DNA from 2 places in the Aeromonas jandaei genome. Region 2 is predicted to be linked to the other one. Evidence: riboswitches for the same ligand, from Rfam matches in the RefSeq annotation. Region 2 holds a riboswitch; the other holds the start of a gene.

Region 1 (15,529 bases), 170 kb from region 2:
CGGATCTCGACATCCATCTGCTGGAGCAGGATGCGAGCCTGCTGGGGGTGGCCTTGGTAGCGCGGGAAGGGGAAATAGACCCTGAACTTGCCGAGGCGATCTGGGCCGGGCGTCGCCGTCCGCGTGGCCATCTGCTGCCCCAGTCGCTGCTGGCCCACGCCGGTTTCAAAACGGCGGGGGGGCGCAGCTACGCCCGGGTAATGCGTATCGCCATCCACCCCGAGCTGCATCGCCACGGGTTGGGGTTGCTGCTGCTTGGCAAGCTTGAGGAGCACTATCGCCAGATTGGCATCGACTACCTCGGCTCTGCCTTTTCGGCCAGCGCTGACCTGCTTCCCTTCTGGCGCAAGGCCGGGCTGGCGGTGCTGCGCATCGGCCTGCAGCGGGATGCCGCCAGCGGCTGCCACGCAGCCCTGCTGCTCAAAGCGCTGAAACCCGAGCATGAAATCGAGTTGAATCAATGGCAGCAGCGTTTTGTACGCCAGCTGCCGACCTTGCTGGCGGGTGAGTTGAATGGATTGGATCCCGAGTTGGTATGGCAATGCCTGCAAGGCAGTACCGTCACCGCGCCCAAGCTTGGCGAGTTCGAGCGCGACGAGGTTGAGTGCTTTGCCCATCATCACAAGCCGTTTGAACTGAGCCAATCCAGCCTGCAGTTGTGGCTGGCGCGCAATCTGGATGTGTTGGCTTCACTGACTCCTGACGAACGTGCTCTGCTGATTGCCCCAATCTGGCAATACGCAGAGTGGGGGGCGCTGGCTGCGAGGTTGCAACTGGCGGGCAAGCCCGCCGTTATCAAGGCGCTGCGGGCGCTGCTGGCGCGTCTCCTGATCTCCCCTACCACTCGATAGGTTTGCCCTGCCAGTCGAGAAAGCTCAGCTCGCCATCCGGTTGCAGCCGGTTCATCAGGTTAACCAGATGGCCGGCCACCCGCTCGGGACTCTGCACGTTTCCCGCCGGTACGTTGGCGTGAAACGGGCGAGAGAGTGGGGTATCCACGGTGCCGGGATGGAAGGCCAGCAATTTGACGCCGGGGGCCCGCCGGGCCAGCTCGATGGCGGCACACTTGAGCAGCATGTTGAGGGCGGCCTTGGATGCGCGATAGCCATACCAGCCGCCAGCCCGGTTGTCGCCAATGCTGCCGACCCGGGCGCTGAGAACGGCCAGAGTGCAGGGATCGCGGCCAAACAGCGGTAACAGCTGGCTGATCCAGCGCAGCGGCAGCAAGGCGTTGGTCTGGTAAAGATGGGTCATGGCCGCGAGATTGAGTGCCTCCAGCCGCTTCTCCGGCTGGATCTCCCCCTGATGCAGGATGCCGTTGCATATCACCACCCGATGGGGTCGCGGCGCCAACTCCGCGATACGGGCTACCGCAGCTACCATCTGCTCATCGCTGTAATCGCAACATAGCCAGTGTAGACCCGGTGATGAGAGGCCAGCAGGTGCGGGCTGACGACTGATAGCAATCACTGGCCCGACACCCGCCGCCAACCAGTGTGCGACCAGCGCCGCCCCGATACCGCCAGAAGCGCCAATCACGACGACACCTTCACTCATCTCTGGCTCCTTATCAGCGCATGGATTTGTCCTGATTGGCAGATACGATCGTGCCAGCCTGCGGGATCAAGCGGTTAAGGCTGCAATCTTGCCGAGATCCGAGCCGCTGGGCGAATTCCATTCCTATACTGAGGGAAAACCGCAGCGGAGTGCTGCCTGCGCAACCAGAGCATGAGAGTCACCATGATGGCCAAAGACGGGGAAGAGCGTAAATCCATTCTGACCGAGAGCGGCACCAACGAGCTCGAGATCATCGAATTTCACCTTAAGAAGCAGCTGCCGGACGGGCGCGAGAAGATCGCCTACTACGGGATCAACGTCGCCAAGGTGCGCGAGGTGATCCGGGTGCCGGAGACCACCGACTACCCCAACGCCCAGCGCCATATGGTGGGGGTTTTCTCCCTGCGGGATCGCCTCATCCCGCTGGTGGATCTGGCGGGGTGGCTCGGCATCAAGACCAACCCAGACCCCAGCCACAAGGTGGTGATCGTCACCGACTTCAACAAGATGGCCAACGGGTTTCTGATTGACAGCGTCAGCCGGATTCACCGGGTATCCTGGGAGGATGTGGAGTCCCCCAGCCAGTTTCTGGAGGCTGGGGAGAACGACTGTGTGGTGGCCGTGGTCAGGCGCGATGGCAACCTCATCATGATCCTCGATTTCGAGAAGATCATCGCCGACATCAACCCCGAGCTCAGCATGGAGAAGTACGACGTCACTCAGGATCGCAAGGTGATCATCGACGATCGCATGATGGCGCTGCGTCAGAGCAAAACCATTCTGGTGGTCGACGACTCGGCCTTTATCCGCAAGATGATCGAAACCACCCTGCGTACCGCCGGCTATAACGTGATCACGGCCAAGGATGGGGGAGAGGGGCTGGAGATGATGACGGATTTCGATCGTCTGGCCCAGGAGGAGAGGATGCCGGTCTCCGGCTTCGTCAATGCGGTGATAACGGATGTGGAGATGCCGCGCATGGACGGCATGCACCTGCTCAAGCGGTTGCGGGAGACCCCCTCCTACAAGGAGATGCCCATCGTGATGTTCTCTTCGCTGATGAGCGATGACAACCGCCAGAAGGCGCTGCAACTGGGGGCGAACGATACCATCACCAAACCCGAGATTGGGCGGATGGTGGGGATGATGGATCACATGCTGCTGGGGATAGCGCTCCCTTCGCCCGCCAACAATATCTGATAGCGGATTAGCCAAGAGAAAACGGCCACCTTATGGGGTGGCCGTTTTGTTTTTACTGGTTATCCGAAGGTCAGGCTGGTTTTTCCTGATCGAGCGTCACCCTCAGGAGGCAACGCTGGCACTGGCTGCTGAGGGGGCAATCGGCAGTTCGATAACCTGTTTGGCCGGCTCTTCGGCAGGCTTGGGTGGCTTGATGCAGGGCTGCTGGGTACCGATGGTGCTGAGCGACAGGCAGGGGATCGGCAGACCGATATGGACGGGTTCGCCGAGAAACTTGGGCCCCTTGTCCAGCACGTAGAGATCGACCAGCCCCATCACCCGGGCAAACACCTCGCGGATCCGGGTGCGGATGCCCTGATAGGCGCTGGGATCATCGGCGTTGAAGCCGACCGCATCGATGCCAAAGTGACGGGCAATAAAGATGGCCCGCTCGTTGTGAAAGCCCTGGGAGACCACGGTAAAGCGATCCTGACCGAACACCTCTTTGGCTCTGACCACAGAGTCGAGGGTGCGAAAGCCGGCGAAATCCATGTAGATGGCGGAGGCCGGGATCCCCGCCTTGATCAGGGCGCGCCGCATCTGGCGCGGTTCGTTGTACTGCAGGGTAGCGTTGTCGCCGGAGACCAGGATGTAGTCCACCTTGGCATTGTTGTAGAGCTCGGCCGCCGCCTTGATGCGGTATTTGAAGTAGTGGTTGGGGCCACCGCCCGAGAGGTATTTGGAGGTGCCCAGCACCACGGCAACCCGGTTGTATGGCACATCGCTCACCTTGTCGAAGGTGTAGTGGCGTGCATCCGAGACGATCCACTCGCTATAGGCCAGCACCGAGGCAATCAGGGCCAGCAGTGACAGCAGGCAGGCGAGGAGGATCTTGGCAAACTTCTTCATGCGCGATGCGGTTTGGGTCTGAAATTGGGAATGGCTTCCGGCATTCTATTACAACTCGGCTGTTGGCGTCAGGCTTGATAGCAGTAGCGGGACGCATTGGGGCAGGGCTTGTCGCAGGAAATCACGGATATAAAGAGGGGCTGCGCTGGCAGCCCCTCGACGTTTGCAGGCCCGGATCAGTGAGCCGAGTCATTGGCCTTGCAGGCTTCCGACTCCTTGTTGGCTTGCCACCATGGCAGCAGATCCCGGCTCAGCCACGCCTGATAGGCTGCGCTGTCATTGGCGATCAGCTTGTCGAGCTCCGCCTCGAAGTCGCTCAGCGCCTGCTGCCGATCCGGATTGCGCAGTGCCTGCGCCATCGCCAGCCAGCTGGCATTGCGACCGGTATCGTTGAGGAAGCGGTGCACAGTGTACGGACCAGGAGTAGACCATCTCACCTCCCTGGTCGTAATCAAGGTGCAGGATGGATGCCAGAGTCGGCCGCTGGTTGGCGGGGCGGTTGCTCACATTGTCCAGACCTCTGGCAAAGCACTGGCCATGGGCGATGTACTCCGCCACCCCCTCGGCCCACCAGGTGGTGCGATTGAGGGGATAGTGGCCAAAGCTGCCGTACTGGTTGAAGCGGCCGTCGAGATAGTGAACATACTCGTGGCGCAGGTTCCACACCTGGAAGGCGGGGCGTTTCCACTCGGCCTCATAGGCAAAGAAGCGGGCCTGATTGCCGGGGCGAGCCGGATCTCCCTCGATGTAAATGCCGCCATTGTCGGTGGAGACGCCAAAGAGGGCGCCGCCGTACCGACTCCAGTCGGCGGAGGAGTTGAAGATCACCAGCTCCAGTGCCTCGTTGTGATCATCCGCCACCGGTTGTTCGCCGGTTTCCATCAGCTGGTGGAAATGCTGCTCTTCCTCACCCAGCTCGCGGCAGATCCCTTCGGCCTGAGCCTGGGTAAGATCCTGGGCGCGCAGGCGCAGGGTCGGTGAACAGGTGTGCTCGAAGGGCAGGATATCCTCCATGCGGATTGGGGTGCAGAGCCCGGCAAACTCGCCGCTGACACAGGCTTCGCTGGTGCGATCCGTGTAGGTGAGGTAGTAGCTGGAGAGGGTGAGGGAGACCTCTTCCAGCAGGGCTGCGGGCTGATTACCTCCCGGAACCAGCCCGTGCTGGCGCATGATGGCGATGACATCGCGGTCGAGCTGCTGGCGATAGCTGTTTGCCTCGTCCGGTCTGGTGTAGCGCATCATCTGATAGAGACGGCTGTGGGCATCGAGGATGTTGTTGAAGATAAACAGATCCCGTGAACCGTCACGCTGTTTCCAGAGTGCCAGCTCACTCATGCCGAGCATACGCAGGCTCTGGCGGATGGCTGTCTCCTGCGCCAGCATGGTGGCGGTGAAGTCCGCCTGCTGGCCATAGGATGCGCTCTGATCGACCAGATTGAGCAGTTCGAACAGCCCGTCAGCCCAGGGCTTGTGGCCATTGATCTGTGCCGCATGTTGCACTGCATAGCCGAGCGCCTGATTGAGCTGGGCCAGCATGGGGGCAGCGCTTTGCCGGAAGGCTTCCTGTCCCAGCTGTCCTTGGGCGGCCACGCTCCACGCTTCCAGCACGGTTCCGGCCTGATCCTGCGGTTCTGCGCCCAGCAGCAAGGGGTGGTTGAGCAGGTCAATCATGACGCCAGACAGTGCGCGGGCAACCTGATCGCTCTCCTGCTTGATGCCGCCGTGATAGTTGTGGGCGCGCACATAGTAGAGCAGCTTGTCCATCGCCGGATGGGTCGGCTGATTGGCCGCCAGCAGGGCACGCATGCCGCGCACCACCGCCATCAGCTTGGCATCGTCGTGACCATAGTCCGGCTGCCACGCTGGGCTGTTCTGCCCGCTCACATCGGCCACCAGCTTGGCTGCGTCGGCATCGAGCAGATCCGTATCGGGTTGCTCGGGCTCCGAGCAGGGGCGGCCGTTGGCGCGGCGGCACTCCAGTTGTTCCTCCTTGCTATCAAGGATGATGGGGCGGTTGAGTACCCGGCTCTCCTGCCACTCGTCGGTTTCCGGCAGCGGCTGCCACTCGGCCCCGGCGATCGAGTATTGGTAACCACTGTCCTTGAGGGTTACGGCGACGTTGCTGCCAGCCGGGATCACCTGACGGCAGATGCGATAGCGGATGGTATTGGTTCCCTCCTTGCGCTCCTGCGGTTCGTCGCACTCCTGCTGTGGCGTGAGCTGATCGAGCTGCCACTGATAACGGCGCCAGACGTGGATCTCGCTCACCTGAGCGGCTGCCTGAGAGCCGCGGTTCGGTTGCAGGCGGAAGAAGATCTGCTCCAGCCGGCCATCCCGTTCGCTGGGGCTCTCTTCCAGTACATGCAGCTGTTGCCAATCCTGTGGCTGGTAGTGCCACTCCGGCTCGGCGCAGCGCCCCTGTGCGTTGAGTTCACAGCGGTCCAGTTCGCGCTCGCTCTGTCCCAGGATCACCGCAGAGGGGAGTGGCAGGCGATCCTGGCGGGTGGCGGTCGGCGTGCCGGCCAGCTGCTCCCAGCGGCCCTGTTTCATGCCATAGCCGAAGTCATAGCTGCTGGCGGGGATCAGCTTGCCGGCCGGAACCCGATCTTCACAGCGGACGAAGCGGATCTGCCAGCCGGACTCTACCCTGAGCTGGGGCTCGCCACACTGCTGCTCGGCGAGGGCCGCGAGGTCGCTCCCCTGCCAGTCAAAGCGGCGATAGACCCTGAGCTGCTGATAGGGAGCGCTGGTGCTGCGAGCCTTGAGCTCGTAGGTGATCTCGGTGATGCGCGCGGCGAGTTGCCGGCTCGACTCCCCGGTCAGCTGGTACTGTTGCCAGTCGCTGGGGGAGTAGTTGGCCTGTGTTGAGGAGGCAAAAAGTAGAGGTGCTGCCAATAGCAGCCACCCGGAACCTGAACGATTCATTTTTATCCCTTGTTATTGTCTGCGTTGTAACCGACAGGCAATCTATAGGGATTCAAAAGAATATCAATGGTGATTTAAAAAATATAAAAATCAATAAGATGTGCTTTATTTTTCGGGCGGGTGGTATGATGGCGCTTCAGCAGTAGTAAAGGCTCACATGAGACATTTTCATGTATGGAGTGAAATCACGAAAATGGGAGCAACATCACATCCGGTTCTTGAGGCCAAGTCTGTTGACTTAATGAACCTCCGCTCTCTCATCCCGGTGTTGGCCGGTTCTAGAGAGCGGCAGACCCGTTGTTAGCCGCAAATCCAGCGACATACCTCTAATGCCGCGAAGGGCCCTCAGAGATAGCTGACAGTCACAATGGTCATGCTGCCACTATCAGCAACTTTATAGCTGATGGTGTTGCTGAGGAGATGGGTTTGACCACTTTGCCACAGTTTATTCAAAGCCATGCTTTGCTGGTTGGAGCCTGAATAGCAGGTCACGCTGCTGTCAGAAAAATTGCATGGGGTCTCATAGATCGTTCCGCTGAAAGTGATAGTGCCATCGTATGCAGAGGCTGCCATTGGCATCAGCGATGTGCCAACGAGCAACGCAGAACAGATTGACAATGCGGATTTACGAGCTAAGCGGGAGAGGGTGTGTTGAGCTTTCATTTCAATGTCCTTTTCGTCACTGGGTGGTACGAAAAGGGCAACGCAATATGAAGAAGATGCACATAAACAACTACATCAATCTTCTCAGATGGCGGCTCCGCTGTCTTAGGCATGGTAACCCTTAGACCGGTGGCTTTGCGTCCCGACCTTTCGATCGGTTTGCCCTTTACTCTATGTGTAGATGATAACACCCCACTTTGTGAAATCAATCATCCTAAAAAAAGTCTGGGATATCAGTCACACATCGGTTGTATTGAGTGCTATGACCATAGTAAATGACTCCCATTCATCTAAAAAATAGATTCTTCGGTTCATTTTTCGTAACAGGTATTAATATGTTTTATTTTATAAAAGTAACTTGCCATACCCTGAATATCTAAAATGATAGATTACCTGATTACCTGATTACCTGATTACCTGATTACCTGATTACCTGATTACCTGATTACCTGATTACCTGATTACCTGATTACCTGATTACCTGATTACCTGATTACCTGATTACCTGATTACCTGATTACCTGATTACCTGATTACCTGATTACCTGATTACCTGATTACCTGATTACCTGATTACCTGATTACCTGATTACCTGATTACCTGATTACCTGATTACCTGATTACCTGATTACCTGATTACCTGATTACCTGATTACCTGATTACCTCTTTGGTGGTGGTTCGCAAGGTTGGTGATAACTATTACCAAATAACTTGAAGTTATTTTTGTTTTGCTTTTGTTGTGTGCTTGTTAACCTCTTTAAATTCATGGCCTGACAATATTGAGATAGATGTCTCTTATATGAACTTTATTTATTTCATGAGATCTCATTATGTTGTGTGGTCGTGATAACTATTTGTTTTCATTGTGTTTATAAAAAAATTTATACAAATCAAAATGTATTTGATGTGCATCAAACGAGTCGTTAATTTGCTCGTCAAGCAAAAGCGGAATGCGGCTTTCTACACAGAAAACAAGGATGCATGTAGCTGTGCGGTTCAGGGGTAGCGGGAACTAGCCCTGATGCGGTGTGCTGCTTTTGCTTATTTAAATAAACCTGAAAAGGCACAGTTTATTATTGGCATGACCTCTCATCGGCTTAATGAGGGGCGAGCACCAACAGTTGCTGTGCAGTATATCGCCGCATCACTAAATATCGTGACTCCAGCATGATGTGAGTGATGCAGTACAACACACGTTAATGTAGGTATAAACGAATGAAAGCTAATAAGATTCTGGTTGCTATGGGTGTTGGTTCCATGCTGCTGTGCGGCTCCGCTTTTGCTGCTGGCGGCGCTGGTTCAGGTAAAGTCACCTTTAACGGTGAAATCATCAACGCCCCTTGCTCTGTAGCCCCTGAGTCTGTTGACCAGGTAGTTGAAATGGGTCAGATCAGCACTAAAGAGCTGGCCAATGGTGGTGAGTCCAGCTCCAAGCCGTTCAGCATCAAGCTGCTGAACTGTGAAATCTCCGACAAGGATGATGCCGTCAAGGTGACCTTCAGTGGTGCCAAAGACCCGGTAGATTCCACCCTGCTGGTGATCGGTGGTGGTGACGCCGCTGGTGCCGGTATCAAGATGACCGCTCCGGGCGGTGCTCCGATTGTTCTGGGTGCCCCGACTGCCGCCTTCGGCCTGGTCAACGGTGATAACGAGCTGCCCTTCAGCGCCGTGCTGAAAGGTTATGCAAGCCAAGACACCAACCCGCTGAAAGCAGGCGCTTTCACTGCAGTGACCAACTTTACTCTCTCCTACGAGTAATAGAGTGCCTTAACGTGTGACAAGGGTTGTGGTGGTGTGAGCCACCACAACCTCACACATTCTGTCTCCTCACATCGAACCTTGATCATGAAAACTTCAATGATGACGGCCATGGTGCTGCAGCTGGTGATGATGGCGGGATCAGTCCACGCCAATGAACGCACGGATGGATTGGCCGAATCGGGCTGTACGCTTGAGGTGCTGCGCAGCATTCCGCTGCAGGCTCAGCAACCTGGCACGCTGAAAATCAGCGGCTGTCAGGTGGAAGGGGCGACAGAGGCATTACTGCCTTTTATTTCCATGTCCGTGCGCGGTGCCATGAGCGATGAGCTGGGCATTCTCAACAACGGCCAATATCACAAGGTATCCGGCGAGCGTTTTATTGTTTCGGATATCGTCAACAGTGATCTGGAATTCAATTTGGGGCTAACCAGCAGTCAACTGTTTTTTCCGGACAGTACGACGTTGTTGGAACTCAATTATATGTAAGCAAGCCAATTGCTTAGTGTAGATACCTCATTACGTGAGACCGTTATGCAATTCCTAGAGTGAAAATATGAGCGTTTCAACATCAGACTCTGTGAGAAAAAAACATTATTCAAAAATGGCTTTTATGCTATGCGTGCCAGGCCTGATGGCGGTGGCAAATCACGCATGGGCAGAAACGGAGTTTAATATTGATGCGCTCGATCTGGATGAGCGAACCAAGATCGACCTCTCCCAGTTTGCCGACGAAGGCTATATCCTGCCCGGCGACTATTACCTCGAGATCGAGGTCAACAAGAACAAGCTGCCCCTGCAGAAGATCCCTTTCTACGAGACCGATACAGGTAAGGGAAAGGGCGGGGTTGCCTGCCTGCCGCAAGAGGTGATCCCCAAGCTGGCGCTGACCGACGAGGCTGTCGCCAAGATCGATTCCTGGCACGATGGCCAGTGTGCCAACCTGCTGGCACTGGACGGCGTGGTGATCTCCAACGACATCGGTAACGGTTTGCTGCGCATCGCCGTGCCCCAGGCGTGGATGAAGTACAGCGATCCCAACTGGATTCCGCCCGAGCAATGGGATGAAGGGATCACGGGGATGATGCTGGATTACAACATCAATGCCCAGGTCAACGAAGGGGATGGTTACTCCAATCGCAATATCAGCAGCTACGGTACTCTGGGGTTCAACTACGGAGCCTGGCGTCTGCGGGGTGACTATCAGGCCAGCTCTTACTGGGGCGACAATGAGCGGACGTCGACCGAGCTAAACCGCATCTATGCCTATCGTCCGCTGCCGAACATGGCCGCCAAGCTGACGGTAGGTGAGCAGCAGCTCAACTCTCAGCTGATCGATGGCTTCCGCTATACCGGCGTCAACCTAGCCAATGACGAGCGCATGCTGCCGCCTAGCCTGCAGGGTTATGCGCCGGAAGTGAGCGGTATTGCCAAGACTAACGCCAAGGTGACCATCTCCCAGTCCGGCCGGGTCATCTATGAGACCAACGTACCGGCTGGTCCGTTTCGCATCCAGGGGCTGGATAGCTCGGTGCGCGGCCGCCTCGACGTGCGGGTAGAGGAGCAGGATGGCAGCGTCAACTCGTTCCAGGTAGACACCGCGACCGTTCCCTACCTGACTCGCCCCGGCTACGTCCGATACAACCTGGCGGTCGGCGCCCCTTCAGAACAGAGTGATTCGGTTCATGATGTGCACGGTTCGGCCTTTGTGACCGGTGATTTCTCCTGGGGGGTGGCGAACTCCTGGTCGCTGTACGGTGGCAGCCTAATCGCCGGTGAATACAATTCCATGGGATTGGGTATCGGTCGCGACCTCTATGCGTTTGGTGCCATCTCGGCTGACCTGACCCAATCCATCTCCAAGCTGCCTGGCCTGTCGACCAAGATTGGCCAGTCGGTGCGGGTGAACTACGCCAAGCAGTTCGATGAATACAACAGCTCGATCACCTTTGCAGGTTATCGCTTCTCCCAACATGACTTCATGACAATGTCGCAGTTCCTCAATAACAAGGAGCGGTTGGAGAAAAACGAGACCACCTCGAGTGATGACTACAACAACTGGGGTGACAAGGAGCTCTATACCATCACCGCCAACAAGACCTTCTGGGCAGATGATGCAGCCAAGGCGCTGACTGTCTATCTGGACTACACCCACAGAACCTACTGGCAACACGATGCCGAGGATCGCTACGGCCTCACTATCAACAAGAGCGTGAATATTGGCAGCTTCAAGGATGTCTCTGTCTATGTGTCAGCCTACAAGACCAAGACCGAGAACTACGAGGATGACAAGAGCGTAATGCTGACCCTGAGTATGCCGATCGGGGATAGAAAGAGCGCGGGATATAGCGTGCAGTCCTCCAATGGCAAGGTAACCCATATGGCAACCTATCAGGACTACAGTCGGCCCGATGATACCTATCAGCTGGGGGCAGGTGTGCAGAGCAACGGCCACGCCGTGGCGCGGGGTTACTACAACCACAACAGCGACATCGGGGCGGTCAGTCTCAATGCCTATAGCGTGCAGAGCGAATACACCTCGGTCGGTGCCAGCCTGCGCGGCGGTCTGACGGCAACCGAGCACGGGGCGGCCCTGCACCAGGCGACCCGCCGTGGCGGTACCCGTATGATGGTGGATACCGACAAGACCTCCGGCGTCTCCTTCAACAACGGTCGTGCCGTGACCAACCGTTTTGGCGTCGCGGTGATCAGCGATATGACCGACTATCGCAAGAGCGACACCCGGGTCGATGTGGATCAGCTGAGCGACGACATCGATGCGATGAATGCCATTAAGCAAGGAACCCTGACTGAGGGCGCAATTGGGTATAATGCCTTCGAAATTGCGGAAGGGTTCAAGCTGCTTGCCAATATCAGATTGCCCGACGGCTCAGTGCCGCCGTTTGGTGCTACCGTCGTCAAGGATTCCGGCCGGGTACTCTCGGTAGTGGATGAAGATGGCCTGGTCTATCTGACCGGGGTGAAACCGAATGAAGCGTTTGAACTCTCCTGGGGCGGTGCCCGCCAGTGCAAGATAGTGGCACCGCAACAAGTAACCGATCTGTCGATGAAGACTCTCACTTGCAAGTAATGGGATACCGATGAAAAAGCTGCTCTCTTATATCTGTCTGGCCGTGATGGGCATGACCTCGCTCAACGTCAGTGCCGCCATCGTGCTGGATCGTACTCGCGCCGTCTATCCGGGCGGTGCCAAGTCCATCAGTCTCAATATCAAGAACGAGAACCAGAAGCTGCCCTACCTGGCACAGGCCTGGATTGAAGATGCCCAGGGCCAGAAGATCTCTTCTCCCTTCGTGGTGCTGCCGCCGGTACAACGGGTGGATGCCAATCAGAAGTCCATCGTGCGCATCGCCAGTGTGCCGGCCATCGACAGCCTGCCCAAGGATCGCGAGTCTATCTATTACTTCAACCTGCGTGAGATCCCGCCCAAGAGCGAGAAGAGCAATGTGATGCAGATCGCCGTGCAGTCCAAGATCAAGCTGTTCTACCGCCCCGAGGCCATCCTGCCCGAGCGTGGGGCAGTCTGGCAGGATCAGGTGCTGATCACCAAGCAGGGCAAAGCTCTGAAGGTCAACAACCCGACCCCTTACTACATCACCTACGTGGGCCTCGGCCATCCGAAGGGCAAGGAGCGGACCACCATCAAGGGTTTCTCCGCCTTTATGGTTGCCCCCAAGTCAGAGCAGACGGTCACCATCCCGGAAGCACTGGGTAATGAATTTGTGATCAGTTACGTCAATGACTACGGCGGATATATGGATATCAAATACCAGTGCAAAGGTGAGCGTTGTGAAAGCATTAAAGAGAAATAAACTTATGCTATATAAGGTATCTCTCGCTGGATTATTGGCTGCATTATGTCCAGCGCTCGCATATGGCAATGGCTATGTATATCCGGATAGTGGTACCTACGAATATAATATAGATCTAGGCCAATCCGATATTCAAAATAAAAAAGGCTATGTGACCGATCCCCCCATGAAATGGGATTTGGGACAGCAATATAGTGCTCACATTGACTGTTCAAATGGTCGGATAACTGGGCCGACCTACTTCAAGGCCGTCATGAATGAATCTATGTCACCCATTGGTGATGGTTTTATGAAGTTGAATGAATTTCTTGATATGAAGGTAGAAATATGGTTTGAAGGGAATCGGATGTCATATGTTACAGCCCCATTCACAGAAGAAAGCAATAGATTGACATGGACATGTCGTTCTCAATCTGATCGTTTTAGTTATCGTAGCGGTAGTAAAGGAAAAGTCACATTTAGGGTTCGCAAACCAATTATCAATGGTGTGCAGATTGAAGATCGTAAGGTAGTCGAAATGTTTGGTCGCCTAGGTGGAAATGCTGCTAATGGTTACGGGGCTGTGGCTATGTCTCGCATCATAATTAAATCTGCTCTGCTATATGTTCCGGAAAAGTGTGTAATAAATGGTGGGCAGACAATAGAAGTAGAGTTTGGTGATATACCTGGTAGTGGTCTTGATGGCAATAATTTTGAAAAAACATTGCCATTGACCTTTCGCTGTGAAGGGGGAGTATTTGAAGGTGATGCTCTAAAGATTAACTTGGGTATTTCTGGTAAGCCGACATCCTTTAACCAAGAATATTTACGAACCACCAAGGATGGCTATCAAGGCGGGGCAGTAATTCCAGAACTGGGGATCAGATTCAAACAACTGGATGGATCCCCATTGTTATTAAACAAATTTTATCCGGTTTCTATGCAGGGCAATATCGGTGATTGGGGCTTTATCGCTGCGCCAGTAACACCCGCAGGAGCGGATATCCCTGCTGGTGATTTTTATGCGACTGCCACCATCGTTGCAGAGTTCCAGTGAGGAGTTGTCATATGTTGCGGACATTGTGGATAGGTTTGGCGCTTTGCCCGATGCTGGCCGTGACGGCGGCCCCTCGTGCTGGCGATGATCTGGAGTTGCTGGGCAATACCGTTCATCTCCATGGCCGGATCATCGATCAGCCATGCGTGGTTGCCCCGGAATCCGTTGACCAAGAGGTCGACATGGGGGTGGTCGACGTGAAGGAGCTCTATGCCAGCGGGGCTGGGGCTCAGGTGCCCTTTGTCATCCGCCTAACCAACTGCAAGTCCGGGATCTTCCGTATGGCCAAGGTGACCTTTACCGGCTCGCAGGATACCCAGCTCAGCGGCGGGTTGGCATTCACGGCCGGGGTTGCCAAGGGCGCTGGTATCCGCCTATATGATGTGACCCAATCACCTCTGAATTTGGGTACTGCCTCTCGCGGCTATCAGCTGGGAGGTGCGGAAGATAATCAGCTGCAATTCTTTGCCCGGGTTGAAGGGCACCCGGATGCGCTGGCGGCCAAGAACATCCAGCCTGGCGACTATTCTGCCGTCGCCAATTTCATCGTTGCTTATGAATAAACTCAGAAGTCGTTGCGCTGGATGACTTTTGAATTACCATGGCTGGGCCAGGTGATGACGCCGCCCAGATAACTGGAGAGGTAAATTCCGCCTGGCAATTGAATGAACTGGGACTTTTGTTTAGGTGGCGTCAGCGCAGCCACTAGAGTGGCCACCATACCGTTATTGGTCAGTGCCTGCTGGTCAATGAAATTGACAATGGTATTTTTGATCTCGACCGAAATATCTCCGTTATCCCGCTCCAGATCCCCGACGGAATCCATATTGAACAGTATCTTTCCCTGATTGTCGGTCGCTATCATGGTTGCCACAACTATTTCCCTGTTCATGGTTACAATGAATTTACTCTTTCTGGTTATCTCTACCCAGTTGTCCGGTGCCTGACAATTTCTGTGATATCTGATAGTGGTATCTGGATTGTTGTAATAGTTGTGGGAAACATTGTCTCCCTGTTGGGTCATAGTTGTGATGACGCATTGCACTTCTTCAGCCACCGGATGACCACTGCGCAGCAAAAACACATTCTCTGATAATTTTTTGAGATTATTATCTATGGAAAAATAGCTGATAGCTTCTTTGCCAACCAAAATGGAGATCTGCTCATCGGCCTTGCGCGGAATTCGCTTTATCAAGGGGGTTATTGAATCTATTTTGACATTCAGCGCTTTTTCTGTATCGCTGGTCATATAGAGAGAAATCTGGCTGAGATTGATAGTGCGCAGCGTATTCGCCGTCACATAGTTATAAATAAAGATGGCCAGTGAAGTCAGTGAAACTAGCAGCAACACAAACAGCAGAATACGTTTGGGGTTGAAATAGCGGTCATATTTTCGACGAGTATATTGCCGTCTGGCTTGAGGGGGATGGGAAGTCATCGCCGCTTGAGTTTCTTCATTTGACGTTGGTTCTTCCGTTTCACCTGCTGCCTCAATAGGGGCACAAAAGATATATCCCACTCGCGGAATAGTGTCGATAGCATCCATCAAACTGAATGATTCCAGCTTTCTTCTCAATGAGAGGATCTGCCGGTTCAAATTGGTGTCGGTATTGTCCTGATTGGGCCACAAGGCATCCTGCAGCTTGCTTCTGGGAATGACAGTACCT
Region 2 (15,529 bases):
CCCACGGTGTTGCTGGTGGCAACCCTGATGCGGCTGTCGCTCAACGTGGCCTCGACCCGCGTGGTGCTGCTGCATGGCCATGAGGGCCATGAAGCGGCGGGCAAGGTGATTCAGGCGTTTGGCGAGGTGGTGATCGGCGGCAACTATGTCGTCGGTCTGGTGGTCTTCGTGATCCTGATGATCATCAACTTTGTGGTGATCACCAAGGGTGGGGAGCGGATCTCCGAGGTGTCTGCCCGCTTTACCCTGGATGCGATGCCGGGCAAGCAGATGGCCATCGATGCCGACCTCAATGCCGGCACAATGGATCAGCATCAGGCGCGGGCGAGACGGGACGAGATTGCCCGTGAAGCTGACTTCTACGGGGCGATGGATGGTGCCTCCAAGTTTGTGCGCGGTGATGCGATTGCCGGCATGCTGGTGCTCATCATCAACCTGGTCGGCGGCCTTGCCATCGGTATTTTCCAGCATGCCCTGCCGGTTGCCGAAGCCTTCCAGCGCTATGCCCTGCTGACCATCGGTGACGGTCTGGTGGCCCAGATCCCCTCGCTGCTGATGTCTACTGCTGCCGCCATCATTGTGACCCGGGTCAGCGATGAAGGTGAGATGGCGGATCAGGTGGGTGACCAGATCCTGGCTTCTCCCCGCGTCATCTACACTGCCGCTGCCATCATGCTGGTACTGGGGCTGGTGCCGGGCATGCCGATGCTGGCCTTCCTCAGCTTTGCCGCCGTACTGGCCTGGACTGGCTGGAGCGTGAGCAAGCGGGCGGTCAATACCCCGGATCTGGATGCCGCGCAGGAGCTGGCTCGCCAGATTGCCCAGCCGGAACCACAAGGGCTGGAATGGCAGGATCTGCCGCCGGTCGATACCGTCGCCATCGAACTGGGTTATCGGTTGGTGCCGCTGGCGGAAGCTGACAAAGGCGCCGAGCTGCTGGCCCGGGTGCGCGGTATTCGCAAAACCCTATCGGAGCAGTACGGTTTTCTGCTGCCCGAGATCCGGGTTCGCGACAATTTGCAGCTGCAACCCGATCAGTACCGGATCAAGCTCTCCGGTGTGGCACTGGCGTCCGGCAATGTTGATTGCCAGCGTCTGATGGCCATCAGCAGCGGCGAGACCTATGGTTCGCTGGATGGGGAGCTGACCCAGGATCCTGCATATGGCATGAGCGCAGTCTGGATTTCACCGGAGAACAAGGCCAAGGCATTGAATCTTGGCTATTCGGTGGTGGATTCGGCAACGGTGATCGCGACCCACGCCAGCAAGCTGCTGCGTGAGCAGCTTGATGCCCTCTTCGGTCATGATGAGGTGGGCAAGCTGGGGCAACATCTTGCAGCTCAGTCGCCCCGTCTGGCGGAGGAGCTCAATCTGGCCCTGACCCAGATGCAGCAGTTGCGAGTTTTTCGGCAATTGCTAAAGGAACAGGTCAGCCTGACCGATATACGCACGGTGGCGACGACCTTGCTCGATGCCAGCGAGCTGACCAAGGATCCCGTGCTGCTTGCTTCCGATGTTCGTTGCGCCTTGAAGCGCCAGATTGTGAGACAGGCGATTGGCAGCCGTGATGTGCTTGCCACCTTCACGCTCGATGACCGTCTTGAGCAGACCTTGCTGGCGGCCATGAACCAGTCGCAGCAGCAGGGGAAAATCCAGCTGGACAGTTTTCCGGTTGATCCGCAACTGCTGGCACAGTTGCAGCAAAATATGCCGCTGGTTAAAGAGCAGCTGCAGCAGCAAGGATATGCCCCGGTACTGGTCGTGATGCCGCAACTTAGACCCTTGATCGCGCGTTATGCCCGATCTTTTGCAAAAGGTCTCAAAGTGCTCTCATATAATGAAATACCGGAAGAGTTGAGAGTGGAGGTTATTGGCACGCTAGGCTGAAACAGGGCTGCCATGTTAATAGGCAAATGGGAAGAATATATTCCGCCTATCTACTTGAATTGTAATTGTAAGCCGTTATGATGTGACTGTTTTTGACGCATTCGGTCGTCAAAGATAAATAACAAATATAACAATTCACATGTGTCACTCAGCAGTCACCACTAATTTGGTGCTGTCTTGTCCAAATACGGGCAGTCGCATGAAAAAGGCAAACTGAACTGAAAAGTCAGGACGCAAAGCCTCCGGTCTAAAAGCAGAAATGCTCATGATAGCGGGGTTGCCAAGGCCATTGTTACCGCCTTGATATAACACTGGTTTGATCTAGGTGCTCGTTAGAAGCGCCAGCGTACCTGTGCGTCTTTTATTTCGGCATTTCAGTTCTGTTGATTGTTTTATCCACAATCACGGGTTCGGGTTCATATGCTTTCGGATGTATCTATCAAAAAAAGCTCAAGACCGGCCAGTCTTGGGAAAGATCCCCATTTATTGTTAATCAGCTCATCTATGGCCGATGGGAACGATATTGAAGGAATATTGGCAGCACAGGGATATGCTGTTTCCCGCTGTGACTCTATTCGCAAGTCGAAATTAATTCTCGGCAGCCGTTCCGTTGATTTAATCCTGCTCGACATGGATCTCATGACCGAAGTAGGTCCTCAATTGGTGCATGATTTTAGCGGCATTGATTGCGTGATCCTGGTTAATGAGCGTCAGGCCTATCTTGCGGCAGAAGCGATGCGAGCCGGTGCCATTGACTACATCATCAAGCCCTTCGGGGGGCAGCAGATGCTGGATGTGGTGAAGGGGGCACTGCGTCTGCGGCAGGCCATTCCAGACCTGATCGCCGTCTCGACCATGAGCCTGCAAGTGTTGCAGCTTGCTCGCCGGGCAGCCAAAACGGCAGCCACCATTCTTATCGGGGGTGAGTCGGGAACGGGCAAGGAGCGTCTGGCGCGTTACATCCACGAGATGTCCAGCCGTGCTCACAAGCCGTTTGTCGCCATCAACTGCGCCGCCATTCCCGAGTCCATGCTCGAATCCATTCTGTTTGGCCACAACAAGGGGGCCTTCACCGGCGCGACGGGTTCGCAGCCCGGCAAGTTCGAGCAGGCGCAGGGCGGAACCCTGATGCTCGACGAAATCTCCGAGTTGCCCCTGTCACTGCAGGCAAAGTTGTTGCGGGTTTTGCAGGAGCGTGAGGTGGAGCGCCTCGGTAGCCATCAGACCATCGCGCTGGATGTGCGGATCATCGCCGCCAGCAACAAGGATCTGCGCACCCTGGTGGCAGCCGGCCAGTTCAGGGAAGACCTCTTCTATCGCCTCGATGTGTTGCCGATGAACTGGCCAGCACTGCGCGAGCGTCCCGACGACATATTGCCGCTGGCTGAATATTTCATCGAACGCTATGCGCCCCAGCAGGGGTATCGCCTGAGCGAGAGTGCCCGCAAGCAACTGCTGGCTTATCAGTGGCCGGGCAACGTCAGGGAGCTCGATAACGTCATTCAACGTTCATTAATCATGGCTCGCGGATTGCATATTCAAGCGGTCGATTTGATGCTGCCCAGCTATGTCGCGGAACCCGAACATGGATTGGCGGAAGTCCTTTCCGCCCCGGAAGGGTTGAGCGAGACACGTCGGCACGCAGAATTTCAATTTGTACTAGAGACCTTGCGCCGCTTCCGTGGCCATCGTACCCGCACGGCAGAAGCGCTCGGGATGACCACCCGGGCTCTGAGATACAAGCTGGCGGCGATGCGTGAGCAGGGCATTGATATCGAGCAGCAGCTTCAAAACTAAGGGATAACGGCGTGAAGATTGAAATGATGTCATCACAGGCAACGCTCCTGCAGCAGATGCAGGAGATGCAACGAGTTGCCACTCAGGCTCCTTCCATCGAATCCAATGATCTCTCGAATGTGTCATTCAGCGACGCCATGCGCGACGTTGTCGGCAGAGTCAACGAACAGCAGAACATGGCTTCAGCCATGATGACGGCTGTTGATGCCGGCCAGAGCGATGATCTGGTCGGGGCCATGGTGGCCAGTCAGAAAGCGGGTCTCAGCTTTTCAGCCCTGATGCAGGTGCGCAACAAGCTGATGACCGGTTTTGACGACATTATGCGCATGCCGCTCTGAGGTAAGTGATGACTGAACTGGTAACGTCCCCGCAAGGGGCTTCGGATTCCTTCAGAACACGCGTGCAGGAGGGCCTTCGCAACTGGCGCAGCCTCTCCCGTGACAATAAATCGATCCTGACCATTGCTCTGCTGGCTGCCATCGTTGCCGGCACAATCGTCGTCATTCTGTGGACGTCCAGCAAAAACTACGTCCCCCTGTACGGCAAGCAGGAGCTCTACGATACCGCCAACATCATGGAGATGCTGGAGAAGGAGCAGGTGCCGTTCCGGCTTGAGAAGAGTTCTGGCCAGATCCTGGTGCCGGAGAATCAGCTGGCTCATGTTCGTATGGCCTTGGCGGCCAGAGGGGTGAGAGCGGCCATGCCGGCGGGTCTAGAGGGGCTGGACAATGTCACCGGCCTCGGCACCAGCGAGTTTATGGAAGGTGCCCGCTATCGCCATGCACTGGAAGGCGAACTGGCGCGCACCATCATTTCGCTGGATGCGGTGCGCAGTGCCCGCGTCCATCTCGCCATTCCCAAGCGCACTCTCTTTGTCGGTCGTGACGAGGAGAAACCAAGTGCATCCGTGATGCTCGATCTGCAGCCCGGTCAGGCCATGGAGCCCGGCCAGGTCGAGGCCATTGCCAACCTGGTGGCAGGCAGTATCTCCGGCATGAAACCGGGGGCGGTCACCATTGTCGATCAGGCTGGCCAGCTGCTGAGTGCCGAACTCGGCGACAAGGCCGGTTTTGGCAAGCAGAGCGTGCAGCAGATGGAGTATGTGCGCAAGCTGGAGCAGTACATTCGTCAGCGTGCCAGCGACATGCTCTATCCCATGCTGGGCACCGGCAACTTCCGGGTGCAGATCGCCGCAGACGTCAACTTCAATGCGGTGGAGGAGACCCAGCAGCAGCTGGATCCACAAGGGGTGGTGACCAAGGAGTCGAGCAAATCGGACAAAACCATCGATGCGCTGGCACTGGGTATCCCCGGCGCTCTGTCCAATCGTCCTCCCGAAACGGCACCCAAAAGTGATCCGGCGACCCAGAATCAGACCGCGGCAGCCACCACGGAAAATCAGAAAAATGACTCCCGCACCGAGCGGCAGGAGGTCAGCAAGCAGTACGAAAACAGCCGCACCATAGTACACACCCGCTATCAGCAGGGACGGCTCGAGAAGATGAACGTCTCCGTACTGCTCAATCATCAGAGCGCCCCGAAAGGAGGCTGGAATGATGAGCAGCTGGCGCAGATCCGGCAGATGGTCGAGCGCTCGGTGGGCTTTGATGAGGCTCGTGGAGATCAGATCAGCCTGCAAGTGTTCGACTTCACCGGCGCTGCGCCGATTGCTCCGCCCGAATCGAGCTGGTGGGAGACCCCTTACTGGCAGGATTCGCTCCGTTATCTGGTGGGTGGCCTGCTTGGCCTGACGCTGGTCTTCTTCGGTATCCGCCCGTTGGTGAAGCATCTGGTTCGCACCCAGCAGGCGCCGGATGAAGATACGCTCTCTGACGAGCTGGATGATGAGCTGGAGCCGACCGTGGGTCTCTCCATGCGGCGGGATGATGATGTTGCCCTGACGGCGCCGCCGATGAGCAATGGTCTGATCCGTTCCGACAACGAGCGGGAGCCGCACTTCTCTTCTCTGGATCTGGAGGCATTGCCGGAGCCGGGTTCCGAGCTGGAAGTACAACTCAAGCATCTGCAGTTGCTGGTTGACAAAGATACCGCTCGGGTAGCGGAAGTGGTGAGAGCATGGGTAAGTGGCAATGAACAACGTTAACCTGAACCAGAAAGCCGTCGATATCGATATCGACAACCTGGAGAAAGCGGCCATCCTGCTGTTGAGCATGGGAACTGAGGCCGCTGCCAAGGTGATGCAAAAGCTCTCCCGCGATGAAGTGCAGCGCCTTATCTCCAAGATGGCGGGTCTCTCCGGCGTCAGTTCGATGGAGGCCCGATGAACCTTGCAGCAGTTCTTCAACCAGTATCGTGAACAGAGCGGGATTGGCAGCGCCTCCCGCGAATATCTGGAACAGACTCTCGACCTGGCCCTTGGTCAGCGTCTCTCCCGCAGCCTGCTCGACAGCCTCTACGGTGATGTGATGAGTCAGGATATCCAGCGGTTGCAGTGGGTACCTGCCGATGTGCTGGCCCGTTTCTTCCGCAATGAGCACCCGCAGATGCAGGCGGTGCTGCTGGCGTTCCTGCCACCCCAGACCGCTTCCGCGGTACTGGATGAGCTGCCCGGCTCGGTGCACGACGATCTGCTGGTGCGGGTCGCCAGTCTCAGCAGTGTCAGCGAGCATGTTCTGGGTGAACTCAGGCTGACGCTGGATCGTTGTCTTGCCTATGTCGCTGACCAGTCCGGAGCCAAGGTGAATGGCGTGCGGCAGGTTGCCGATATCCTCAACCGCTATCAGGGCGACAAGGAGCAGATGCTCTCGCTGCTGCGTGAACACGATGGTGACATGGCGCTGGAAATCGAAAAGAACATGTTCGACTTCATGACGTTGCGTCGCCAGAGCGACGAAACCCTGCAGCGTCTGGTGCAGGAGATCCCGAGCGAGCTGCTGGCACTGGCCCTCAAGAATACCGAGACCAGCTTCCGCAAGGTGGTGCTCGGCGCCATGCCGAAGCGGATGGCTCAGGCACTGGAAGATCAGATCCAGCATCAGGGCAGCGTCTCCCTGCGCAAGGTCGAGCAGGCCCGAGAGGAGATCATGCAACTGGTCCGCGAATTGGTGGAGCAGGGCGAGATCGAGTTCCAGCTGTTCGAAGAACCGACGGTCAGCTAACAGGGGGCATTGATGAGTCACTATGTGCGCAAGTTGATGCCAGGCCCGACCCGGCTCTACCGCTTTCCGGCCTTGGGACAGAGCGGGGAAGAGGCCCAGAGTCAGCAGGAGCAGTTCGAGTTTGGTTATCAGCAGGGGCTGGAGCAAGGTCACGACGAAGGGTATCAATCCGGATATCAGCAGGGACTGACCAGCGGTCTGGTGGAAGGGGAGGCCAAGGGGCTGCAGCAGGGACAAACCCGCGGCTTCGCTCAGGGGTTGGCGGAGGGGCGCGCCTCTTTCGATCAGGCCATGGTGCCCTTTGCCAAGCTGCAGGAGCAGTGGGAATCCCTGACCCGGGTAAAGATGCAGGAGCAGAAAGCGCTGATTGCCCAGCTGGTGGCCCAGGTGGCCAAGCGGGTTATCCAGGCCGAATTTACCCTCAATCCCCAGCAGGTACTCAGTCAGGTGGAGCAGGCGCTGGCGACTCTGCCTGCCGCTTCGGAAGAGCTGGTCATCTATCTCAATGAGGGGGATCGCCAGCGTCTGGCCGAACAGGGAGTCACCCGTTGCGAAGGGTGGCCGTTGCAGGTAGACCCCAATCTGGCCATTGGCGATGCCCGCATCGAAACACGGGCGGCGGTGATCGAGGTCAATACCGGCGAGCGCCTTGCCTCCTGCATCGAGCAGCTGAACAGCACGCTGGAACTGCCGCAGCATGCATGAAGCTCTGCAACAGGCGCTCACCTCGGCGCTCGACTGCTTTGACGAGGTGCCCGGTTTTCGCCGCTATGGCCGACTGGTTCGCGTAACGGGGCTGACCCTTGAGGTAATCGGCTGCCAGCTGGTGATGGGGCAGCGCTGCCGGGTCGATACGGCATCCGGCGACTCTCTGTTGGCAGAGGTGGTGGGTTTCAACCGGGAGATCTCCTATCTGATGCCGCTGCAGCCCATGGGAGGGCTTTACGCCGGAGCCCGGGTGTTGCCAATCGATGGCGAAGAGACAATCAGGGTCGGCGAGCATCTGCTGGGCCGGGTTGTCGATGGGCTGTTGCAGCCGCTGGATGGCCGTCCTCTTCGTGACGAGGGGGAGCGCGTTGCACTCTTCTCTTCTCCGCCCAATCCGCTGTTGCGCACGCCGATCCGTGAACCTCTTGATGTGGGTATCCGTGCCATCAATGGCTTGCTGACGGTTGGCAAGGGGCAGCGACTGGGCCTGTTTGCCGGTTCCGGCGTGGGCAAGAGCATGCTGCTCGGCATGATGACCCGCAACACTACGGCACAGATCGTCATCGTGGGGCTGATTGGTGAACGGGGTCGTGAAGTCCGCGAGTTCATCGAGCACAGTCTCGGTGCGGAAGGTCTGGCCCGCTCGGTGGTGGTGGCCGCTCCTGCGGATCAATCTCCTCTGATGCGGTTGCGTGCCGCCCAGCTTTGCCATCGTCTTGCCGAATATTTTCGTGAGCGGGGCCAGGATGTACTGCTATTGATGGACTCCCTCACCCGCTACGCCCAGGCCCAGCGCGAAATCGCACTGGCTATCGGTGAGCCGCCGGCGACGCGCGGCTACCCGCCATCGGTGTTCAGCATGCTGACCCAGCTGGTGGAGCGGGCCGGCAACGGTACCCACCCTGATGGCAGCCTGAGTGCCTTTTACACCGTGTTGGCGGAAGGGGATGATCAGCAGGACCCGGTAGTCGACTCGGCCCGTGCCATTCTGGATGGTCACATAGTGCTGACCCGTCGTCTGGCGGAAGAGGGACACTACCCGGCCATCGACATCGGCGCTTCGGTGAGCCGGGTGATGCCGCAAGTGGTGCCGACTGACTGGCAGCAGCTGGCGGTCACCTTGCGTCAGTTGTGGGGGCGCTATCAGCAGGTGCGTGAATTGCTGCCGCTCGGTGGCTATCAACCGGGGGCAGATCCCCAGATGGACGAAGCGGTACAACGTTACCCGGCCATTGCCGCCTTCCTGCAGCAGGGGATCCATGAAGAGACCCCGCTGGCTCAGGTCGTGGCTGGGCTCAAGCAGGTTCTGGGCAGGTAATAGGAGGTCGCCATGTTGAAATCCTATCTCGGCTTGCAGCAGGAGGCGCTGGAGGCGCTCGGCAAGGAGCGTCAGCGCTTGCGGGAAGAGGCGATAAGGGAAGAGCAGAGAGCCTTGCGGTTGCAGGAGGTGATCGGCTCGCTGAGTCCCGGTTCGGCCACTTTCCATCCCTTGCTGTGGCAGAACAAGCAGCAGATGGATCGCCAGTTGCGTCATCTGCTGGCCCATCAGGTGCAGCAATCGGCACTGGCCAAGCTGGATCTGGAGCGCCATGAAGGGGAGGTGGTCAGGCAGTTTGGTCGGGTCAAGGGACTGGAGCACCTGCTGGACAAGCGTGAACGAGCCATCAGCCAGCAGCGGGAGCTGCGGGATCAGCGCCAGCTCGACGAGCTTTCCGGCTTGCGCCACCGTCAGCTCAAAGAGGGGAACTAGTCGGGAAAACGCTCCAGCTGGCCGTAAGCATGCTCCTGACCCAGCAGCGTGTTGATGGTCTCTATCTGCCCAGCCAGCAGACGGCCGTTGAGATCGTTCTGGCGCAGACACTGCTGCAACAGCAGTTCGAGTTGTTGCCACTGGCTAGCGACTTTTGGCTGCATGGTGGCAGGCAGTTTGGCAATCAGGGTCGCCATCCCCTTTTCATCCGGTTTCAGTCCCAGAGCGAGCAGATGGTGGCAACGTTGCTGAGCCTGTTTTTGCACATCGGCCATCAGCCTTGTCTGCTGCTGGTTGTGGGTTGCCAGCCCATCGACATCGTGAGCTGCCAGCAAGCCGTGCTGGCGCAGCAACAGGCTCCGCAGCTCGGCGTAGCGGCTGCAATCTTGCTGGATGCCCAGGATCAGCTCCTTGATCCGCTGCTTCGGCTCCATGCTCATCGGCGGTGCATATCCAGAATGGCCTGACCCAGTGCATCCATATCGAGTTCCAGTTTTCCTTCGCTGATGGCCTGACGGATCCGGTTCACTTTTTCCATATCCACGTCGGATGTGGTGGCAAGCTGGGCTCTCGCCTGATTGACAACCTGTGCCGTGCTGCTGATCTGGGCGTCAGCCTTGGTAGCGCGCGCCTCGACTTGGGCTGGCGCGCCATCCTGCTTGCGTTGCAACTGGGTCTGAACGTAGAGCGGGTCGGTGCGTGTGATTTTCATAACGTCAATTCCTGGTGGTCTATCTCTGCAAAGCGACCCAAGGTCGGCCTAACTTGAATAAAAACCCTTATACGGGTTCAAAAACGGGTTTCGACTTCCCCTTTTGCGATGACCCAGGCCTGGATCTCTTTGCCTGAGCTGCTGTTGCGTACCTTGATGCCATCGCCGATGGCGCCGCTTGCCAACGCTGTGCCGCGGGTTGTGGCCGAGAATCCACCCTGACCGGCCCGGATCAACACCCCTTCACCCTCCTTCACCGCCCAGGCCTTCTGCAGGTCCAGTTCGCCAATCAACTGCCCCATCCTGAGATTGCGATTGGCCTTGCTGCCTGTCAGCGACTCGGAGACGGGAATGAAGCCTCGCTGCAGTCTGCTGACATCCAGCGACTCCTCGACGAGGTCTGCTGCCTGAATGGTCTGGCCTTTCCGGATCTCCCTGGCCGTCATCCAGACTGGCAGCATGAGCGTGACCTCGACCCGGGCTCTCAGCTGCCAGGAGGGGTTGGCACACTCGACCAGGTAGGGGCGACGACCCCACGGCTGGCGATATTGGCCCCCTGCCTGCAAGCGGATCTCTTGCTGGCAGGGAGGAAGGTGTTCCACCGCCGGAGAGATCCACACCTGATAGTCCACCTCCGGGATTGCCCAGCCCTGTTGTTGCAGGTAGGCATGCAGGGTCTGACTTGCATCCTCCTTGAGGCGGGCACCGACCTGTTGCGACAGTTCACCGGGTTCAGCGTGCAGCGGGCTTGCCAGCATCAGCAGCCAGAAGAGGCCTGAGCGCTTCCATACGGGAAACGGTACTTCCCCTTTTATCAATGTGGTCAGCCAGGGGCAGCGCTGCATCCGGCGCAAATAAGGGATCTTCATGATTGGCATGAGTCTTGATAACGAGTGCACCGGTCTGACTGATTCATAAAAGGATGAAGCATGAGTATCTCATTTGACAGCGCTCTTGGCGTACACCCTTATGCCCTTGATATCCGGGCTGACCGGGCGCGTATTCTGGCCGGGAATCTGGCCAATGTGGATACCCCCGGCTATCTGGCCCGGGACGTCGATTATAAGACGATTCTTGGCCGTGTCGCACAGCAAGTTGCGGCAGGCGAGGAGAGCGCTGCCATCAGTCAGGGCACCATGGCTGACGATATGCAGCATCCGCTCTATCGCATCCCCTATCAGGCATCCATGGATGGCAATACCGCTGAGCTCAGCGTCGAGCAGAGCAAGTTTGCCAACAATGCCACGGATTTCCAGACCAGCCTGACCTTCCTGAATATGAAAATCACCGGGATCGCCAAAGCGATCGAGGGGCGTTAATCATGTCGTTCAACCGAATCTATGACATCGCCGGCAGTGCCATGCGGGCGCAAACCGTGCGACTCGATACCGTCGCCTCCAATCTGGCGAACGTGGACAGTGCAGCCGGCAGTGAAGATGCCGCGTTTCGCGCCATCAAGCCGGTTTTCTCCACTCTCTATCAGCGCGTGCAGGATGCAGAGGCGCTGGGGTCTGCACAGGCTCAGATCGCCGGCATAGTGCAGTCCGATCGTCAGGTCGAGAAGCGTCTCGAACCGACCAACCCGATCGCCGATAAAGACGGTTTTGTTTACTACTCCAACGTCAATGCGGTGGAGGAGATGGCCGACATGATGAGTGCCTCCCGCGGTTTTGAGACCTCGGTCGAGGTGATCAATCGCATCAACAGCATGCAGCAGGGTCTGCTGCGTCTTGGTCAGGGGGTCTAAGCCGTGAGTCTGCCTCAGGTAAGTACCCTTGATACCGCCCGTGGTGCCAGCCAGCGCTCTGCTACCCCGGATATCGCCCCCAACAATGCGGCGGCGGGCTCTGCCACTGGCCAGAGTGCCCAGAGCGGCATGCAACTGCGCAACGAATTTCTGCAGATGATGGTGGCCCAGATCCAGAACCAGGATCCCACCAACCCGCTGGATGGCGCCCAATATGTCACCCAGCTGGCCCAGTTCAGCATGGTGGAAGGGGTCGAGAGCCTGAAGCTGCTGCAGCAGAAGTCCATCAACATGATGGATACCCAGCAGGTCCTGCAGAGTACCGACCTTATCGACAAAGAGGTGATGGTACCGAGCAAGACCCTGACCAAGAGCGATGACAAAGCCATTCGCGGTCAGGTCGAACTGGCGGGCGCCGCCGATCAGGTCGAGCTCAAGGTTTATGACGAGCATGGCACCCTGGTGGCGACCAAGAGTTGGGGTGAAAGCAAGGCTGGCGGGCTGGATTATGAACTGCCGGAGCTGCCCGCCGGGGAGTACAGCTTCGAGGTCAAGGCATCCCTCAACGGGGTTGCCACCACGTCCAAAAACTATGTCGCCAGCAAGGTGGATCGCGTCACCCTGCCCGGCACGGGCGAGATCATGTTGCAGGTCGCTGGCGTGGGTGACGTCCCCCTCTTCAGTGCCATTCAGTTCGGCAAATCGGCGTAATCAAACAGGAGCGAAATTGTGTCTTTCAGTATCGGATTGAGCGGCCTGCGCGCCGTAAACCAGGAATTGAGCGTTATCAGCAACAACGTGGCTAACGCCAGTACCGCAGGCTTCAAGTCGAGCCGTGCCGAGTTTGCTGCCATCTATGGTGGCGGTCAGGCGGGCGGGGTCGAGATGAACAACGTATCCCAGAACTTTGACCGCAATGGTGACGTGATGCGTACCGGCCGTGGTCTGGATCTGGCCATCTCCGGCAGCGGTTTCTTCGTGCTCAAGGATAGCAACGGCCAGACCTCCTACACCAGAGCCGGCATGTTCCAGCGTGACCCGAACAACTACCTGACGACCGCCAACGGCACCCGTCTGCAGGGCTATACCACCAATGATGCCGGTGAGCTGCAATCCGGGGTGATCGGTGACATTCAGGTCAAAGCTGGGAGCCTGCCTGCCAAGGCATCCGACAAGCTGGAGTTCGTCGCCAACCTGAAGGCGGATGCCAGCGTGATCGATCCGGCTCTTCACCCCTTCGATCCAGCCAAGTCAGACAGCTTCAGCTATTCCCAATCCAGCAAGGTCTATGACTCGCTCGGGGTTGAGCACACCGTCACCCAGTATTTTGTCAAAACGGCACCCAATGAGTGGGCCGTGCATTACACATTCAATGGCACTGATATCACCCCTGCTGGCGGGGCCAAGATGCAATTCACCGCAGATGGCAAGCTGGATACGGGGGCTTCGACCATTCCTGCCAATTTGGCGCTGGCACCCGCGGGCGCCTCTCCAATCGCCCTGCAACTGGATATGAGCCGAGTCAGTCAGTACGCCTCCGATTTCAATGCCACTCGCAACCAGTCCAACGGCTATACCGCGGGCGATTTGACCGGTGTACGGGTGGATGCCGATGGCGGCGTCTTCGCCACCTTTACCAACGGCCAGAGCCTGAAGCAGGGTCAGGTGGTGATGGCGAACTTCGCCAATCCCAACGGTCTGCTGCAGACCAACAACACCACCTGGCAGCAGTCCTTCAGCTCGGGTCAACCGGTGCTGGGTGCGCCGGGAACCGGCACCATGGGTCAGCTGACTGCTGGGGCCTACGAGAGCTCCAACGTCGACCTGACCGGTGAGCTGGTCAGCCTGATGACCTCCCAGCGCAACTATCAGGCCAACGCCAAGACCATCAGCTCAGCTGACAAGATGACCCAGGTTCTCTTCAACTCCTTCTAAGGGCTGACCCGTGGAAAAGCTTATCTATACCGCCATGTCAGGGGCGCAACATACCCTGATGGCCCAGCAAATCCGGGCCAATAACCTGGCCAACGTCAACACCGCCGGCTTTCGTGCTGACTTCGAGCGGGTGTCGGCCTATGCCCTGAGCGGTGATGGTTACCCCAGCCGGGTCATGGCTCGCGAAGAGATGGCCGGCACCGACTTCAAACCGGGCGCGCTGATGCAGACCGGGCGCAAGCTGGACGTGGCTATTCGCGGTGAAGGCTTTATCACGGTGCAGACTGCAGATGGCAAAGAGGCCTACACCCGGGCCGGCAATCTGGAGAGCGATGCAGACGGGCTGTTGACCCTCAACGGTCGCCCCGTGCTGGGCGATGGTGGGGAAATGGTACTTCCTGCCTATCGGGATCTCAGTTTTGGCAAGGATGGTTCGCTCAGCATCACGCCGCCCGGTGGCGGTGCCCGTCTCGACGTGGGACGCCTCAAGCTGGTCAACCCGGATCCCGCCGAGCTGGTCAAGGGGCAGGACGGCCTCTTCCGCTTGCGACAGGGGGGTGATGCCGAGACCAGCGAGCAGGTCGTACTGGCTTCCGGTTTTCTGGAGGGGGCGAACGTGAATGCGGTCGATGAGCTGATCAGCAGCATGTCGCTGACCCGCAACTTCGAGCTGCAGGTCAAGCTGATGAAGACCGCGGACGAGCAGGCCAGACAAGGGGCCCGGCTGATTTCCGGTCAGGGTTAATCATGAACGGGACGAGCAGTTTGGTGCATCGTCCCGCTGAGAGGTGCTTCGGCATCCGAATGAATCAGGTGGAGAGACAAAGATGCATGCAGCACTTTGGGTAAGCAAAACGGGTCTGTCGGCCCAAGATGCCAAGATGGCCAGCATTTCCAACAACCTGGCCAACGTCAACACGGTTGGTTTCAAGCGTGATCGGGTTGCCTTTGAAGATCTGTTTTATCAGGTGCAGCGTCAGCCGGGGGCACAACAGGATCAGCAGAACCTCTCGCCCATCGGCATCCAGATGGGTAACGGTGTACGTGTGGTCGGTACCCAGAAGGTCTTTACCCCGGGTCAGTTCCAGAACACCAACCAGGAGCTGGATATGGCCGTGGTCGGCGCCGGCTTCTTCAGTGTCGAGCGCCCCGATGGCGAGACTGCCTACACCCGCAATGGTCAGTGGCATCGCAATGCGGAAGGAATGCTGGTCAACGCTGATGGTCTGCCGATGCAGCCGCAGATCCAGATCCCGGACAACGCTACCAAGATCTCCATCGGTACCGACGGTACCGTGAGTGCCACCTTGCCGGGTCAGCAGGAGAATGTGGAGCTGGGACGCATTACCCTGACCAACTTCTCCAACCCGGCTGGTCTCGAGGCGCTCGGTGGCAACCTCTATCGTGCGACTGGCGCATCCGGTGAAGCCATCGAAGGGGTGCCCGGCGAAGAGGCGATGGGGGCCATCAAGCAGTTCACGCTGGAGAGCTCCAACGTCAACGTGGTGGAGGAGATGGTGGACATGATCACCACCCAGCGAGCTTACGAGATGAATGCCAAGGTGGTCTCTTCCGCCGACCAGATGCTCAAGTTTGTCACTCAAGCGCTGTGATGATGAAGATGATGTGGCGTTACCTGTGGGTCGTGCTGTTGCTGGGTGGCTGCGCGACCTATGAGCTCAAGGCTCCGGAGCCGGGCGAGGAGAAGTGGGCGCCTTCACGGCCCATGCAGTCTGCCTCGGCCCGGGGGGAAGATGGCAGTCTCTATCGTGGCGACTACATGATGACCCTGTTTCAGGATCGTCGCGCCTATCGTATCGGCGACATTCTGACCGTGGTACTGGAAGAGCGTACCCAGTCGAGCAAGAAAGCCA

What was found. Region 2 has a riboswitch for cyclic di-GMP ahead of lafK (lateral flagellar response regulator transcription factor LafK). Riboswitches for the same ligand answer to the same signal wherever they lie in the genome.
Region 1: it holds a riboswitch for cyclic di-GMP, as region 2 does, so the genes downstream of both, WE862_RS01435 (type 1 fimbrial protein) here and lafK (lateral flagellar response regulator transcription factor LafK) in region 2, are expected to answer to the same signal.

The regions. Positions count from the first base shown of each region.
Region 1 is NZ_CP149571.1:276,941-292,469, reverse strand. It holds gene WE862_RS01460 (tRNA(Met) cytidine acetyltransferase TmcA) at 1-851, shown strand, start outside; gene WE862_RS01455 (SDR family NAD(P)-dependent oxidoreductase) at 838-1,557, opposite strand; gene WE862_RS01450 (chemotaxis protein) at 1,741-2,757, shown strand; partial or broken gene WE862_RS01445 (SanA/YdcF family protein) at 2,863-3,645, opposite strand; partial or broken gene WE862_RS01440 (collagenase) at 3,822-6,570, opposite strand; gene WE862_RS01435 (type 1 fimbrial protein) at 6,916-7,233, opposite strand; cyclic di-GMP riboswitch class I at 7,321-7,407, opposite strand; gene WE862_RS01430 (fimbrial protein) at 8,451-8,993, shown strand; gene WE862_RS01425 (hypothetical protein) at 9,093-9,482, shown strand; gene WE862_RS01420 (fimbria/pilus outer membrane usher protein) at 9,550-12,084, shown strand; gene WE862_RS01415 (fimbrial biogenesis chaperone) at 12,095-12,826, shown strand; gene WE862_RS01410 (fimbrial protein) at 12,831-13,862, shown strand; gene WE862_RS01405 (fimbrial protein) at 13,874-14,425, shown strand; gene WE862_RS01400 (winged helix-turn-helix domain-containing protein) at 14,428-15,529, opposite strand, start outside.
Region 2 is NZ_CP149571.1:445,431-460,959, reverse strand. It holds gene lfhA (lateral flagellar biosynthesis protein LfhA) at 1-1,887, shown strand, start outside; cyclic di-GMP riboswitch class I at 2,085-2,172, shown strand; gene lafK (lateral flagellar response regulator transcription factor LafK) at 2,422-3,684, shown strand; gene lfiE (lateral flagellar hook-basal body complex protein LfiE) at 3,696-4,022, shown strand; gene fliFL (lateral flagellar M-ring protein FliFL) at 4,040-5,788, shown strand; partial or broken gene fliGL (lateral flagellar motor switch protein FliGL) at 5,775-6,803, shown strand; gene lfiH (lateral flagellar assembly protein FliH) at 6,816-7,508, shown strand; gene lfiI (lateral flagellar FliI-like assembly ATPase LfiI) at 7,501-8,829, shown strand; gene lfiJ (lateral flagellar protein LfiJ) at 8,842-9,261, shown strand; gene lfgN (lateral flagellar protein LfgN) at 9,258-9,701, opposite strand; gene flgM (flagellar biosynthesis anti-sigma factor FlgM) at 9,698-9,973, opposite strand; gene lfgA (lateral flagellar basal body P-ring formation protein LfgA) at 10,051-10,842, opposite strand; gene lfgB (lateral flagellar basal body rod protein LfgB) at 10,903-11,292, shown strand; gene flgCL (lateral flagellar basal body rod protein FlgCL) at 11,295-11,720, shown strand; gene WE862_RS02210 (flagellar hook assembly protein FlgD) at 11,724-12,431, shown strand; gene flgEL (lateral flagellar hook protein FlgEL) at 12,450-13,655, shown strand; gene lfgF (lateral flagellar basal-body rod protein LfgF) at 13,666-14,400, shown strand; gene lfgG (lateral flagellar basal-body rod protein LfgG) at 14,483-15,268, shown strand; gene flgH (flagellar basal body L-ring protein FlgH) at 15,268-15,529, shown strand, end outside.